Regions from separate parts of the Streptomyces sp. NPDC101393 genome, predicted to be linked through region 3. Evidence: riboswitches for the same ligand, from Rfam matches in the RefSeq annotation. Region 3 holds a riboswitch; each other region holds the start of a gene.
What was found. A riboswitch is a leader RNA that binds a small molecule or an ion and turns the genes downstream of it on or off. The one in region 3 is predicted to bind cobalamin.
Positions count from the first base shown of each region.

Region 1: another riboswitch for cobalamin. It lies ahead of cobN (cobaltochelatase subunit CobN); the one in region 3 lies ahead of thiI (tRNA uracil 4-sulfurtransferase ThiI).
Region 2: another riboswitch for cobalamin. It lies ahead of ACIRQ7_RS33420 (cobalamin biosynthesis protein); the one in region 3 lies ahead of thiI (tRNA uracil 4-sulfurtransferase ThiI).

Region 1 covers NZ_JBIWNU010000005.1:580,762-585,582, forward strand. Annotated here, with positions in the region: gene ACIRQ7_RS19190 (precorrin-2 C(20)-methyltransferase) at 1-88, opposite strand, end outside; gene ACIRQ7_RS19195 (precorrin-8X methylmutase) at 85-711, opposite strand; gene cobG (precorrin-3B synthase) at 780-2,129, opposite strand; cobalamin riboswitch at 2,237-2,389, shown strand; gene cobN (cobaltochelatase subunit CobN) at 2,426-4,821, shown strand, end outside.
Region 2 covers NZ_JBIWNU010000013.1:91,319-96,139, reverse strand. Annotated here, with positions in the region: gene ACIRQ7_RS33430 (caspase family protein) at 1-1,854, opposite strand, end outside; gene ACIRQ7_RS33425 (hypothetical protein) at 1,860-2,315, opposite strand; cobalamin riboswitch at 2,518-2,675, shown strand; gene ACIRQ7_RS33420 (cobalamin biosynthesis protein) at 2,808-3,827, shown strand; gene ACIRQ7_RS33415 (cobyric acid synthase) at 3,824-4,821, shown strand, end outside.
Region 3 covers NZ_JBIWNU010000002.1:856,016-860,836, reverse strand. Annotated here, with positions in the region: gene ACIRQ7_RS09525 (AAA family ATPase) at 137-775, shown strand; gene cobF (precorrin-6A synthase (deacetylating)) at 818-1,642, opposite strand; gene thiI (tRNA uracil 4-sulfurtransferase ThiI) at 1,639-2,970, opposite strand; cobalamin riboswitch at 3,120-3,338, opposite strand; gene ACIRQ7_RS09510 (DNA alkylation repair protein) at 3,458-4,135, opposite strand; gene ACIRQ7_RS09505 (hypothetical protein) at 4,335-4,619, opposite strand.

The DNA.
Region 1 (4,821 bases), on a different contig from region 3:
GGCCCGCGGCCGGCGCCTCTCCTGCGGGGTGGCGGTCGGTCTCCCGCTCGCCGGTGCCGCCGTCTGCCTGCTGCTCGCTCACGCTCACTCTTCCTCGCTCGCAATGGCGTTGACCGCGGCCGCGGCCATGGCGCTGCCGCCCCGCCGTCCGCGCACCACGATGTGGTCCAGCGCCGACGGATGCGCGATCAGCGCGTCCTTGGACTCGGCGGCGCCGATGAAGCCGACGGGTATGCCGATGACGGCCGCGGGACGCGGCGCGCCCTCCTCGATCATCTCCAGGAGGCGGAACAGCGCGGTCGGGGCGTTGCCGACGGCCACCACGGCACCCTCCATCCGGTCCCGCCACAGCTCCATCGCCGCGGCACTGCGGGTGGTCCCCATACGGGCGGCCAGGTCCGGCACCGACGGGTCGGCGAGCGTGCACAGCACCTCGTTGCCGGCCGGCAGCCGCTTACGGGTCACGCCGCTGGCGACCATGTTGGCGTCGCACAGGATCGGCGCACCGGCGCGCAGCGCCTCGCGGGCCCGCGCCACCACCTCGGGGGTGAAGGCCAGGTCGCGTACGAGGTCGACCATGCCGCAGGCGTGGATCATCCGGACCGCGACCTGGCTGACGTCGGCGGGCAGGCCCGCGAGGTCCGCCTCGGCGCGAATGGTGGCAAAGGACTGGCGGTAGATCGCCGCCCCGTCCTTCTCGTAGTCGAACACTGTGCCCTCGGTGGTGGGGTGGGAGTGGGGAGGTGGCCGGTGGTGGGGCTGGGGCCGGGGGTGGTGGGTCATGGAGTGGTGGGGGTCGGGCGTACGACGGTTACCCGGTATCCGGGCTCCCCGTCGAGTCCGGGGCCGTCACTCCCGTGGGCGCTGCGGTCATCCTTGGCGCCTTCGCCCCTGCCGTCGCCGTCGCCCGCGCCCGTGGCCACGACGTCGATCCAGCTGCCGTGCGGGTGGCCGCAGCGGCGTTCGCAGCCGGACCAGTGGACGGGGAGCCCGCCGACCGGCGCCGGGGTACTGCCCCGGACGACGGCGGCCGTGGCGTCGGCGCGGACATCGGAGAGGGACTTGGCGCAGCCTGGCCGGCCGGTGCAGGCGCTGATCCGGTGCCAGGGGGAGCCGGGGTCGGTGATCAGGCCGGCGGCGGCCAGCTCGCGCAGCCGCGCCCCGGCCGTGGTGCCCGGCAGGCCGGGGACGATCACGCCGCGCCAGGGGGTGGTCCGCAGCTCGCCCGCCCCGTCCTCGGAGGCGATCGCGGTCAGCAGCCGCCACTGGTCGACGGTCAGCCGGCCGAGCGGCGCGAGGACGGAGAGGGCCCGGCGGCCGTCGGGGGCTTCGGTGATCCCGGGAGCGGTGGCGCCCGCGCCCGGCGGCACGGCGCCCGGATCCGGCGCCGCGACGTACACGGCCCCGATACCCGCCGCCCGCAGGTCCGCCGCCACCGCATGCGCGGTCGGCACCTGTGGGGCGGGGAGCTCGCGGACCCGCCAGGCGCCGGTGCCGCACGCCTCGGCGGCGGCGAGGAAGGACCCGGCGGCGAGGAGCGCGGCCCGCGCCGCGTCCGGTCCGGCGATACGCAGCGCGGCCCCGTCGCCGAGGCGCAGCAGCGCCCCGCCGGGCGCTGCGACCAAGGTCACATCACCGCCGAGCGTCGCCACATCGCCGCGGCCGTCGTCCAGGACGAACAGGAAACGGCCGGAGAGCGCGGTCGCCGAGGGGCTCGTGCAGAGCAGGGTGTCCAGCTGCCGGGCCCACAACCGCACGTCAGAGGGGGTGTGCGGGTCCAGGCCCGCAAGGGGTGAGGCGAGGATGTTGCGGAGGCGTTCGTGGCGCTCCGAGGGCAGCAGACCGGCCTCGCGCAGCAGGCCGGCGAGTTCCTGGCCGCAGTCGTCGGCGAGGCCGCGCAGCTCCGCGTTGCCGCGGGAGGTGAGGGAGAGGTGGCCGTCGCCGAGGCGGTGGGCCGCGTCCCCCAGCGCAGTGGCCTGACGTTCCGTCAAGTCACCGGCGGGCAGCCGTACTCGTGCCAGCCGGCCGTCCGCCGCCGGGTGCAGCCGCAGCGCTCCCGGGCAGGCGTCACCGCGGTCCCGTGGGGGCGGTGCGGCCCGTGCGGGCCGTGGCGAGGGGGAGGGCGGCATGGCGGCGAGCATACCGACGTCGGCGGGTGGCGGATCCGGGGAGGCGGGCACCCGGGGAACCCGCGGACCGCGGGCCCGGAGGCGCCCTCCCACGCCCCGGACACAGCCTTTACTATGCAGGTCGGTGGGTCGGCTGACCCACCGGACGCCAGCGACGGCGCCAAGGGAGGAAGCCCGGTGAGAATCCGGCGCGGTCCCGCCACTGTGAACCCGGCCACCGCCGGGCGAGCCAGGAACTCCCGCCGTCCCTACGACCCACCCGGGGCGCGGACACCCCGAGGAAGGCCTGCGCTCGCATGCTCCTGCTGCTGTCGACCTCCGACACCGACCTGCTCAGCGCCCGCGCTGCCACCGGTCCCGTGCCCTACCGGCTCGCCAACCCCGCCCGCCTCGACGTCGCCGAGCTGCCCGCGCTCCTGGAGGGGACCGACCTCGTCGTCGTCCGCCTCCTCGGCGGCATCCGCGCCTGGGAAGAGGGCCTGGAGGTGTTGCTCGCCGCGGACCAGCACCGTCCCGTCGTCGTCCTCACCGGTGAACAGGCCCCCGACGCCCAGCTGATGGAGGCCTCCACGGTCCCCGTCGGCACCGCGGCCGAGGCGCACGCCTACCTCGCGCACGGCGGCCCCGCCAACCTCGACCAGCTGGCCCGCTTCCTCTCCGACACCGTGCTGCTGACCGGCCACGGCTTCGAACCCCCGGCGCCCGCCCCCACCTGGGGACAGCTGGAGCGCCCGGACGCCCGTACGGACACCGGCGGCCCGCAGGTCGCGGTGCTCTACTACCGCGCCCACCACATGAGCGGCAACACCGGCTTCGTCGACGCCCTCTGCGCGCAGATCGAGCGGGCCGGCGGGCGCCCGCTGCCGCTGTTCGTCGCGTCGCTGCGCGCGCCCGAACCGGAGCTGATCGAGGCGCTGCGCCCGGTCGACGCCATCGTCACCACCGTCCTGGCCGCCGGCGGCACCAAGCCCGCCGAGGCCTCCGCCGGCGGCGACGACGAGTCCTGGGACGCCGGTGCGCTCGCCGCCCTGGACGTACCGATCCTCCAGGCGCTGTGCCTGACCGGTTCGCGCGCTGCCTGGGAGGAGAACGACGAGGGCCTGTCGCCGCTGGACGCCGCCTCGCAGATCGCCGTGCCCGAGTTCGACGGCCGGCTGATCACCGTCCCGTTCTCCTTCAAGGAGGTCGACGAGGACGGCCTGCCGGTGTACGTCGCCGACCCCGAGCGGGCCGCCCGGGTCGCCGGCATCGCCGTGCGGCACGCCCGGCTGCGGCACATCCCGGCCGCCGACAAGCGCCTGGCCCTGGTCCTCTCCGCGTACCCCACCAAGCACTCCCGCATCGGCAACGCCGTCGGTCTGGACACCCCCGCCAGCGCCGTCGCCCTGCTGAGCCGCCTGCAGGCGGACGGCTACGACTTCGGCACCGAAGAGGTGCCCGGCCTGGTCTCCGGCGACGGCGACGAGCTGATCTACGCCCTCATCGAGGCCGGCGGCCACGACCAGGAATGGCTCACCGAGGAACAGCTCGCCCGCAACCCGGTCCGTATCCCGGCCGCCGACTACAAGCGCTGGTACGCCACGCTGCCGCAGGAGCTGCGCGCGTCCGTCGAGCAGCACTGGGGCCCGCCGCCCGGCGAGATGTTCCTCGACCGCAGCCGCAACCCCGAGGGCGACATCGTCCTCGCGGCCCTGCGCCGCGGCAATCTCCTCGTCCTCATCCAGCCGCCGCGCGGCTTCGGCGAGAACCCGATCGCGATCTACCACGACCCCGATCTGCCGCCCTCGCACCACTACTTGGCCGCCTACCGCTGGATCGCCGCCTCCCAGGAGGACGGCGGCTTCGGCGCGGACGCGATGGTGCACCTCGGCAAGCACGGCAATCTGGAGTGGCTGCCCGGCAAGAACGCCGGCCTGTCCGCCGCCTGCGGCCCCGACGCCGCCCTCGGCGACCTCCCGCTCATCTACCCCTTCCTGGTCAACGACCCGGGCGAGGGCACCCAGGCCAAGCGCCGGGTGCACGCCACCCTCGTCGACCACCTCGTCCCGCCGATGGCCCGCGCCGAGTCCTACGGCGACATCGCGCGCCTGGAGCAGCTGCTCGACGAGTACGCCGCGATCTCCGCGATGGACCCGGCGAAGCTGCCCGCCATCCGCGCGCAGATCTGGACCCTGATCCAGGCCGCCAAGCTCGACCACGACCTCGGCCTCGAAGCCCGCCCGGACGACGACGGCTTCGACGACTTCCTGCTGCACGTCGACGGCTGGCTGTGCGAGGTCAAGGACGCCCAGATCCGCGACGGTCTGCACATCCTCGGCGGCGCGCCCACCGGTGCGGCCCGCGTCAACCTCGTCCTCGCCATCCTCCGCGCCCGCCAGATCTGGGGCGGCACCACCGCCCTGCCCGGCCTGCGCGAGGCGCTCGGCCTGGACGAGTCCGCGGCGACGCGCACCGCGGCCGACGACACCGAGGAGCGCGCCCGCGCCCTCGTCCAGGCGATGGAGGACGCGTCCTGGGAGCCGTCCGCGGCAGAGACGGTCGCCGCCGAACTCGCCCCCGAACAGCGGGACGCGGTCACCGCGATCCTCACCTTCGCGGCCCGTGAGGTCATCCCCCGCCTGGCCGGCACCACCGACGAGATCACCCACGCCGTGCACGCCCTGAACGGCGGCTTCGTCCCGGCCGGCCCCTC
Region 2 (4,821 bases), on a different contig from region 3:
GTCGACCCTGACCAGGGGGTGATCGAGCGCCGGAACGTTCTTGGGGTAGTAGGCGGCGTAGCGGTCCTTGGGGGCGAGCGCGGTGTCCAGGGCCGGGCAAGTGCCGACCGGGTGGCCGAGGTTGTAGTCGACGAGCGACTTCTCGGAGACCAGCGGCGCCGACCGGTCGCCGCTGCCGGCCGTGCCCGCTCGCCCCTTCGCACCCTCCGCACCCCCCGCGCTGCGGGCGTCCTTGCCGTCCGTGCCGTCCGTGCCGTCCGTGCCTTCCTCGTATGGGCGGAGCGAACACAGCAGTTCGGTGCTGCCCGCGTACTGGCTGCCCGGGGCGGACAGCCGGCTCTCGGCATCCTGGGCGAGCGAGCGGTCGGGGGTGCCCGCCGGACCGATCCGGGAGCCGTCGCCCGCGAGGTAGAGGCCGATGGTGTGCAGCAGGCCGGTGCCGGACAGGACCGGGCTGGGGCGGAGGAGCTCCAGATCGCGGTGGGCGCTGTCGGTGCCGGTGAGCAGGTCCTTCCAGGAGGCGCCGACCCGTTCGACGTCGTCGAGCCGCTTGTCGGCGGGGATGCCGACGACCAGCGGGCTGTAGGCGACCGGGCCGGTGTTGTGCAGGGTCGCCGGGGAGCCATCGGGCAGCACCCGCCGGGCCTCCTCGTAGTCGGCGGTGGATTCGGGGATCCACAGGTCGGGCTGCGGTCCCGGCCGGTGGAGCGGGTCGGCGCCCTTGGCGTCCCGCGCGCCCGCGTTCGCGCCGTGCGCCTCGCCCTGCCAGCGGTCGGCGGCGGCGAAGCCCGCGCCGACCTGGTCCTTGGCGGCGGAGTAGACGGTGATCTGGGCGCGCCGGCAGCCGTCGGGCAGGTCCCGTTCGCCCTGCAGCGGCCGGGTGTTGAGGTCGGACATCTCGTAGGAGAAGGCCGCGCTGCGCAGGGTGGGTTCAGCCTCGGGGGCGGTCAGCAGCCGCAGTTCGAGTGCGGGCGGGCAGGCCGGCGGCGTGCTGACGGCGTTCAGCGCGACGACACCGCCGGTGAGGAGCACCAGCGCCGTCAGGAACACCATCAGGACGCGCCGCCAGCGCAGGATGCGCACTTTCCACCAGCGGCGTAACCGGATCCGCAGCGGCGTCCTGGGCCGGACCTCGGGGGTGGCGAAGGAGAGGATGACGTCGTCGACGGTGTTCTGTTTGGCCGAGCGCGGCTCCCATACGTCGCCCATCGGCGTCTCCTCGCCGGCGAGCCGGTCGCGCAGGGCGCGGACGAGGTCCTCGAAGGTGACGAACGCCTTGCCGGGTATGCCGCGTTCGAGGATCTGCACGGCGGCGCGGGTGAAGAGGGTGCCGCCGGCCGGCTCCTCGCCGCTGAAGATCCGGCGGTTGGGCTGCGCGGCCATCAGCAGCGACATGGGTGTGCGGCTGGAGTGGAAGGCCTCGCCGGCGTTGCCTGCATAGCAGCACTCCAGGACGATCACGATCCGGTCGGCCCGCGCATTGCCGAGGTAGGACAGCACCAGGTCCTGCCAGGAGACGGTCTTGTGGCCGCCCTTGGCCGCCGAGCCGCCCACCATGAGCTGGAGGTCACCGCCGTCGGGGCCGACGCGTCCGTGGCCGGAGAAGTGGACCAGCAGCAGCCCGCGCGCCTCCCTGGTGACGGCGTCCAGCGCCCTTTCCAGCTCCCACGGCTCCTTGGGCCGGCAGATGACGACCTCGTCGCCGGTGAACAGGTCGGTGCCAGGGGCGGTCAGGACGCGCTCCAGCTGCTCGGCGTTGTCCTTCACGGCGGGGAGCTCGGGCAGATGCAGGTAGTCGCTGACGCAGATCAGCAGCGCACGGTTGTCCTTGCCCCGCGCGTCGTATTCGGACATCCGGCTCAGCCCTCGGAGGTGTTGCCGCCCTCGGCCGCCGGGCTGCCGGGATCGGGGCGTCCGGGCGCCGCGCCGTGCGGGAGACCGTCGCCGACCTGCCGCAGACCGCCGCCGGCGCCGCCCGCCTCCAGAGCGGGCTGCTCGCCCGCGGCGCGTTCCTCCCTGCGCCGCCGCAGCCATTCGCGCAGGGCGATGCCCAGCCCCTTGGCCACTTCGGCGGCGGCCGCGCCGACGACGACCAGGATCAGGTCGTCGACGCCGACGGCCATGTCCCCGCGGCCGGGCCGGTCCGCACCGCCCGTCGCGTCGTCCGGCCGCGCCCGCTGTTCCCATGCGTGCGGGCGGCGCGCCAGCCAGGGTTCGCGCTCCAGCCAGGCCTTGAGGTCGGCGTTGTCCTGCTGCGGATTGTTCGTGCCCGTGATCCGTAGGCGGATCTCTTGACGGTCAGCGTGCTGCGGCATCCCCCGGCCCCCTTCCGGCGGGCCATCGCCCGCCGTGCACCAGATAGTGACGCGGGATCAGGTCAGGGGGCAACAGTCCGTGACACACCCGCCACCCTGTGGCGTGCGCCACAGTGCCTGTCACATGGCTGCGGTGCAGGTCAAGGGTGAGTTGACGGGCATTCGCGGGGCGTGGTGGACTGCCGGGGCCATTCGGCGACAGATGAGGAAGTCCGGTGAGAATCCGGCGCGGTCCCGCCACTGTCACCGGGGAGCGTTCCTCCACCAAAGGTCACGGTCCGCTGCGCGCAGGCCCGTCGGGTCGCACGTGTACGGACTGGAAGGCCGGGGGAAGTGCCGATCCGGGGAGCCAGGAGACTCTGGTCGCCGTCACGTCGAGCCAGGGCGCGGACCCTGAGTGAGGACATACCGCCATGCCCGGCCGCAGTACGAGAACCCGTCCGGCAGTCCCTGTCGCAGCACCCCTCCGAGGCATGACGGCGGTCTGATCCGATGCGCGCGGAACACGTCACGTACGCGTGCGGCGCGGCCCTCGGCTTTCTCGGCGACCTGATCGTGGCGGATCCCCGCCGCGGCCATCCGGTGGCCGCTTTCGGCCGTGCCGCGGGCGCCGTCGAACGCCGGCTCTGGCACGACCACCGCGGCCACGGGACGCTGCACGCCGTGCTGTGCGCGGGCGGCGCGGCCACCGGCGCGGCGCTGCTGCGGCGCGCCGTACGCGGTCCGGCGCCTTCCCCGGGCTCCCCCGGCTCCCCCTCCGTTCCGTTCTCCCTCCGCACGGGTGCCGACATCGCGCTGACCGCGGCGGCGGTGTGGGCCGTGCTGGGCGGTACGTCGCTCGGCCGCGAGGCGCGGGCCATCGGCGGCGCGCTGACGGCGGGCGACCTGGACCTGGCGCGCGAGCGGCTGCCACATCTGTGCGGCCGCGATCCGCAGGCGCTGGACGGGCCGCAGATGGCCCGCGCGGTGGTCGAGTCGGTCGCCGAGAACACCTCCGACGCCGTGGTGGGCGCCCTGGTCTGGGGCGCGCTGGCCGGGGTGCCGGGGCTGGTGGGATTCCGGGCCGTGAACACCCTCGACGCGATGGTGGGCCACAAGTCGCCGCGGTACCTCCGGTTCGGCTGGGCCTCGGCCCGGCTCGACGACCTCGCCGGCTGGCCCGGCTCCCGGCTGACCGCCGCGCTGACCGTCCTCGCGGGGCCCGACCGGCGCGGCGCGCTGCGGGCCTGGCGGGCGGACGGCGGATCCCATCCGAGCCCCAACGCGGGCCCGGTGGAAGCGTCGTTCGCGGGCGCGCTGGGCGTACGCCTCGGCGGCACGCTGGCCTACGGCGGGCGGATCGAGCACCGGCCGCAGCTCAACGGCGGGGCGCCGCCGGTCGCTGCGCCCGACATCGCACGTGCGGTACGGCTCTCGCGCCGGGTGAGCGCGCTGACGCTGGCGACGACGGTCGCGGGACGGCTCGCGGTGGGCGCGCTGTACGCCCGGCACAGGAAGAGGAGGCCCCAGTGAACGGCCAGCACGGGCAGCACGGGCAGCGCGAGCGGTCGGGCGGGGCGGTCGGCGGTGGCCTGTTGGTCGCCGGGACGACGTCCGACGCCGGCAAGAGCGTGGTCACGGCGGGCATCTGCCGCTGGCTGGTCCGGCAGGGCGTCAAGGTCGCGCCCTTCAAGGCGCAGAACATGTCGCTGAATTCGTTCGTGACGCGCGAGGGCGCGGAGATCGGGCGGGCCCAGGCGATGCAGGCCGCGGCGGCCCGGGTCGAGCCGACCGCGCTGATGAATCCGGTGCTGCTCAAGCCCGGCAGCGACCGCAGCAGCCAGGTGGTGCTGCTGGGGCATCCGGTGGGTGAGCTGAGCGCCAAGGGGTACTTCGGCCACACCGGCAGCGGCACGCCGGGCGGCGAGGCCCCGTACGCCGGGCGCCGCGAGCAACTGCTCGGCACGGTGACGGACTGCCTCCAGGAGCTGCGGCGCACCCATGACGCGGTGATCTGCGAGGGCGCGGGCAGCCCCGCCGAGATCAATCTGCGCCGCACCGACATCGTCAACATGGGGATCGCGCGGGCCGGCCGGCTGCCGGTCGTCGTGGTCGGCGACATCGACCGGGGCGGGGTGTTCGCCTCCTTCTTCGGCACCACGGCGCTGCTGTCGAAGGAGGACCAGTCGCTGATCGCCGGGTATCTCGTCAACAAGTTCCGGGGCGATGTGTCGCTGCTGGAGCCGGGTCTGGACATGCTGCGCGAGATCACCGGGCGGCCGACGCTGGGCGTGCTGCCGTTCGCGCACGGGCTGGGCATCGACGAGGAGGACGGCCTGCGGGTCTCGCTGCGGGGCGCGGTGCGCGAGAGCGTGGTCGCGCCGCCGTACGGCAGGGACGTGCTGCGGGTCGCGGTCGCCGCGGTGCCGCTGATGTCGAACTTCACGGATGTCGACGCGCTGGCCGCCGAACCGGGCGTGGTGGTGCGGTTCGTGGACCGGGCCGAGGAACTGGCCGACGCGGACCT
Region 3 (4,821 bases):
CGGCTCACGCCGAAGGCGATGGCCCGCGGTGCTCTCGTCACCCGAGGCCCGGTGGGCCCGGGAGCGCGGGGGTGCCGTCCTGCCGGGCGTCACCTGTCGCGCGCAGCACGGTGGAGGGCTCGGTAGGGTCGTCGGCGTGCGGGACGTGCGAGTGGTGTTGATCGGCGGGACGTCGAATGTCGGCAAGTCGACCCTCGCGCGCGAGGTTGCGGCGAGGCTCGGCTTCGCGTGTCGGTCGACGGACGGGCCGGCCCGGCATCCCGGGCGCCCTTGGCGGACTCCTGAGTGGGAAGTACCGGCACACGTCGCCGAGCACTACCGGTCGCTGGCGATGGACGAGCTGATCACGTCGGTTCTCGACCACTACGGGCGCCTGTGGCCCCGCATCGAGGCGCTGATCACGGCCCACGCGGCTGAGAACTCCGACCGGCCAGGACTGGTCCTGGAAGGGTCCGCGCTGTGGCCCGTCCACGTCGCGGGGCTCGACGCTCCCGGCACGGCCGCCGTGTGGCTCACGGCGGACGACGCCGTCCTCCGTGCCCGGGTGCATGCGGCGGGGAACTACCAGGGAGCAACGGCCGGAGAGCAGCTCCTGATGGAGAAGTTCCTGGCTCGCACGGAGCGCTACCAGGCCCTCATGGCCGAGGCCGTCGACCGACTGGGCCTGGAACGCATCGACTCGGGGGACGGGCGGGACGTTGCCGAGCTGGTCGACTCGGTGCTCGCGGCCGTCTACGCCCAGAACCCGACGGGTCCGCCATCCGCCGGTCGGTGACCCACCTGGTGTGCTCGTCCGGACCGATCGGGTGGGGGCGGCTCAACCAGCGGGACCCCGGAGACCCGCACCTGCCGGCCGCGGCCCGGGGCCGTCGGCGCGCAGCAGGCACGCATCCATGATCCAGCCATGACGCTCCCGGGCCGCGGCCCGCAACTCCAGGACCTGGTCGGCCACTTCGTCCAGCGGCCCGGAGACGAGCAGCTCTTCCGGTGTCCCGACGTAGGCCCCCCAATACATCCACCAGCCCTCCGTCCGGTGAGCGGTGAGTGCCGCGCCGACATCGAGCATCACGGCGACGTCCTCGCCCTCGGCGAGCCCGGCCCCGGCGACCTGCCGCCCGGGGGCGATGCGGACCGGACGGCCGAGCCGGGTCAGCGTCGTACGGTGGCGGGCGGCCAGTACCGAGACGCTGCTCACCCCGGGAATCACGTCGTAGGTGAAGGGCACCGCACCGCGGGCGGTGACCTCCTCCAGCGTGTCGATCGTGCTGTCGTAGAGCGCGGGGTCGCCCCACACCAGGAACGCGCCGGTCCGGCCCGGCTCCAGCTCGTCGAGGATGAGCCGCTCGTACAGGTCGGCGCGGCGGTGGCGCCAGTCGACGACCTGGGCCTGATAGCGGGCCGGGCTCGCGGGGGAGCGATCGCGCCTTGGGTCCGCCGCCTCGACCACCCGGTGCCCCGGGCCGGCGTGCTCGGCCACCAGATCTCTGCGCAGCCGGGTCAGCTCGGACGCCCGCGCGCCCTTGTCCAGCAGGAAGAACACCTCGCAGGTCCGCAGGGCGCGCACCGCGGCCAGCGTCACATGCTCCGGATCCCCCGAGCCGATCCCGATGACCCGGATCCGCCGCAAGCCTTCCTCGCTCATGAGGACACCGCCGCGGACGGCCCCGCCGCACAGACGGCCGGAAGGGGGTGGCCGGGCGCGGTACCGCCGTCCGGGCCGGCCGCGCCGGCCTCCCCCTCCTCGGTCTCTCCCGGGTACATGATCTGGACGTCACGCAGCAGACCGTCCACAAGGTCGTCCACGTCGAGTCGCTTCTCCACCGAACGCAGATCGGTCAGCCCGGCCCGGAGGGAGGCACGGGGCGGCGCGAGGAGCTTGCAGCAGTCCTCGTCCGGCAGCACGGAGATCTCCGCGGTGCCGATGGACCGGGCCTCGTCGATGATCTCCTGCTTCTCCCAGCCGACCAGCGGCCGCAGCATTGGCAGGGTGGCGGCCTCGTCCACCGCGGCCATGTTCGCCAGGGTCTGGCTGGCCACCTGCCCCAGGCTGTCACCGGTCACCAGCGCCTCCGCCCGGGTCCGGCCCGCCAGTGCGGAAGCCGTGCGGGCCATCAGCCGCCGCTGTGCGACGACCTGGAGCTTGCCGGCTCCTGCGATGGCCAGTTGCTTCTGGGCGTGGCCGAGGGCGATGACGTGCAGCCGCCCGCCGGGCTGATAGCGGTTGAGTTCACGGGCGAGGGCGTACGCCTTGTAGACGGAAGCGGCGTTCGTGTAGGGAGCGCCGGTGAAGTGGACGAAGTCGCAGCGCAGCCCGCGGCGCATCGCCCGGTAGGCCGCCACCGGTGAGTCGTACCCGCCGGAGAGCAGCACCAGGGCGCGGCCGCTGGAGCCGACGGGCAGCCCGCCCGCCCCCTGGTGACGGGTCCAGGAGACGTAGCTCTCCTTGTGGTCGATCTCGACGGAGACCCGGACATCCGGGCTGGAGAGGTTCACCGGCACACGTCCCAGAGCTTCCTGGACGCGCGCACCGAGAAACCGCTCGAACTGCGACGAGGTCATCTCGAAGCTCTTGTCCCGGCGCTTGACCCGCACGGCGAAGGTGATCCCGGGCCGCTCGGCACGGGCGCCGGCGAGCGCGTCCACGACTGCCGTCGTGATGTCCGCGACGGTGCTCGGGAGGCGCAGGGCGGGCTCCACCGCGTTGAACCCCATCACCCTGCGGGCGCGCTCCACGAGGACGTCCTGCGGTACCTCGCCCCCGAGCACGGTGATGTTGTGGCCGGACGTGATCCACGTGGAGCCGCCGATGCCCCTCAGGGCGCGGCGGAGATTGTCGTGCAGCCGCTCGGTGAACAGGTGCCGGTTGCGGCCCTTGAGAAAGATCTCACCGTGTTTGAGCAGGACACAGGGCCCGCTCGGGTGCCCAGTTCTGGGGGAGGGGATGGACGTGATGCTCGGTTCACCGGGCACGAAACTCTCCTTCGCGAGTTCGTCGTGCGGACCGGCGCCGGGCCGTGAACGGGATGCGGCCCGCCCTCGTCGTGCGCAGGGTTGAAGGAATCGCACCACTCGCTCAGCGGCCCCGTCACCGGGTCGCTGTGCATACGTGCGTGGTGATCGCACCGCGCACGAGCAGTGGCAGGTCTTCGGACTCGTGGGCACGTCCCTGGGGACGGGACACCTACTGGCCGTCGCTTCCCGGGTCACACGCGTACCCAGTGCTCGATGACGGCGGTCGTTCCCACTCACCGCTGCGAGGCAGTCCCGGCATCCCACCGGGTTCCCTCTTACGACACCCCGCCTGGCGGACGGGACGAACCAGCTGCGGGTCCAGGGTAGACAAGGCTGCGCACGGTGCGTGCACCAGCAGGGGGAGGGGAGGCAGGGGGAGACGGAAGCACCGTCCGCTGGGGGAGTGGCGGCACGGGCGTGAGCGCGGGTGTGAGCGCGAGCCTGCCTACCCCGCGTGCTGTCGGCGCACCATCTCGGTGATCCAGATGGGCGCGAACGGAGACGTGCAGCCCGGGGGCGTCGGGTAGTCCTTGAGCACCTCCAGGCGCTCACCGATATCGAGGGCACGGGTGCGGAGCTCGGCGTGCTCGATGCCGATCTGAGCCAGGCAGTGATTCATCGCCCACTGCAGGCGAGCCGGGGCGTCCTTCATCTCCGCCTCGATGACGTCGAGCAGTCCTGCGAGGTCGAGGTCCTCGGGCTTCTTCGCCACGCGTTCGGTGGTCAGGGCCCAGCCGGCACTCGCCACCACCGGATCCGGATCGGCGGACCAGGCCAGGCGCAGCTCCTGGGAGTGCGGGTTCTTCTTCACCACGTAGTTCACGAGCCAGTCGTGCACCTTGGGCGTCCGTGCCTCGCGCAGCATGACGTCCAACTCGTCACGCCCGAACGCCTTGGGGCGGCAGATCAGGAGCGCCAGCAGCCTCGCCGCGGTGTCATCCGTCTCCCAGAGCCGGCACGCGAGGTCCTGCTGCGTCTTCAACCGCTTCGCGAGCGCGCGCAGCTTGGTGAGGTTCACACCGTGATCGTCACCGTGCTTCTCGTTCACCGCGCGTACCTTCGGGTCTTCCAGCGCGGCCAGCTCGGCCCTCACCTCGGCCACCGTCGGTGTCGTCCCGGCCATCTCGGCCTCCCCTCTCTCACGTGCGGGAACGACCCTATGACGGAAGTCGGCCTCTTGTCGTACCTACCCGGGCCGGGCGAGGGCGTGGGCGGTGGGCCGTGGCCGGTCAGGCCGGCGCGGGCCCGCTTTGCGTTCCTGGGGCCCGGCCGCCACCTTCTCTTCCGTACGTCCACTTGCCCGGTGTGCCGCTTCCGGTGCCTTACGCCGGCCCGCATGCGCGGTAGGCATCAGCGGCGAGCGGAAGCGGCTCGCCCGCGGTCTCGGCTTCGCAGGCGATCGGCTTCTTGGTGAGATCCAGCAGATCCAGTGTGGGCATGTTCCTCTCCAGCGTAGGGACGTCCTGCGGGTCGAGAAGGGCCTTGGTGATCTTGTGCAGGGGGTTGCCGGCCGGCTTGAGTCCGTCACCGGTGTCAGCTGACGCGGGGGAGGCGAGAGCGGTGGCTGCGGCGGCGACCAGGACCGCGGCGAGGATCGTGCGCTTCACGTGTTTTCCCTTCTCGGTCGGCGCGAGGTGCGCCGACGCACCCTGGGACAACGGGAGCGGCTTGCCGGGGTTACGGCATCCTGTGGTGCCCGATAAAGACCGGTACCGCCGCTTTTCTCTCGGCGCGCCATCGCCGAGGCCCCCACCGTCCCGCTGCGGGCGACTGCGGGCGGCCGGGCTGCGGGGCAACCGGGCCCGGCCG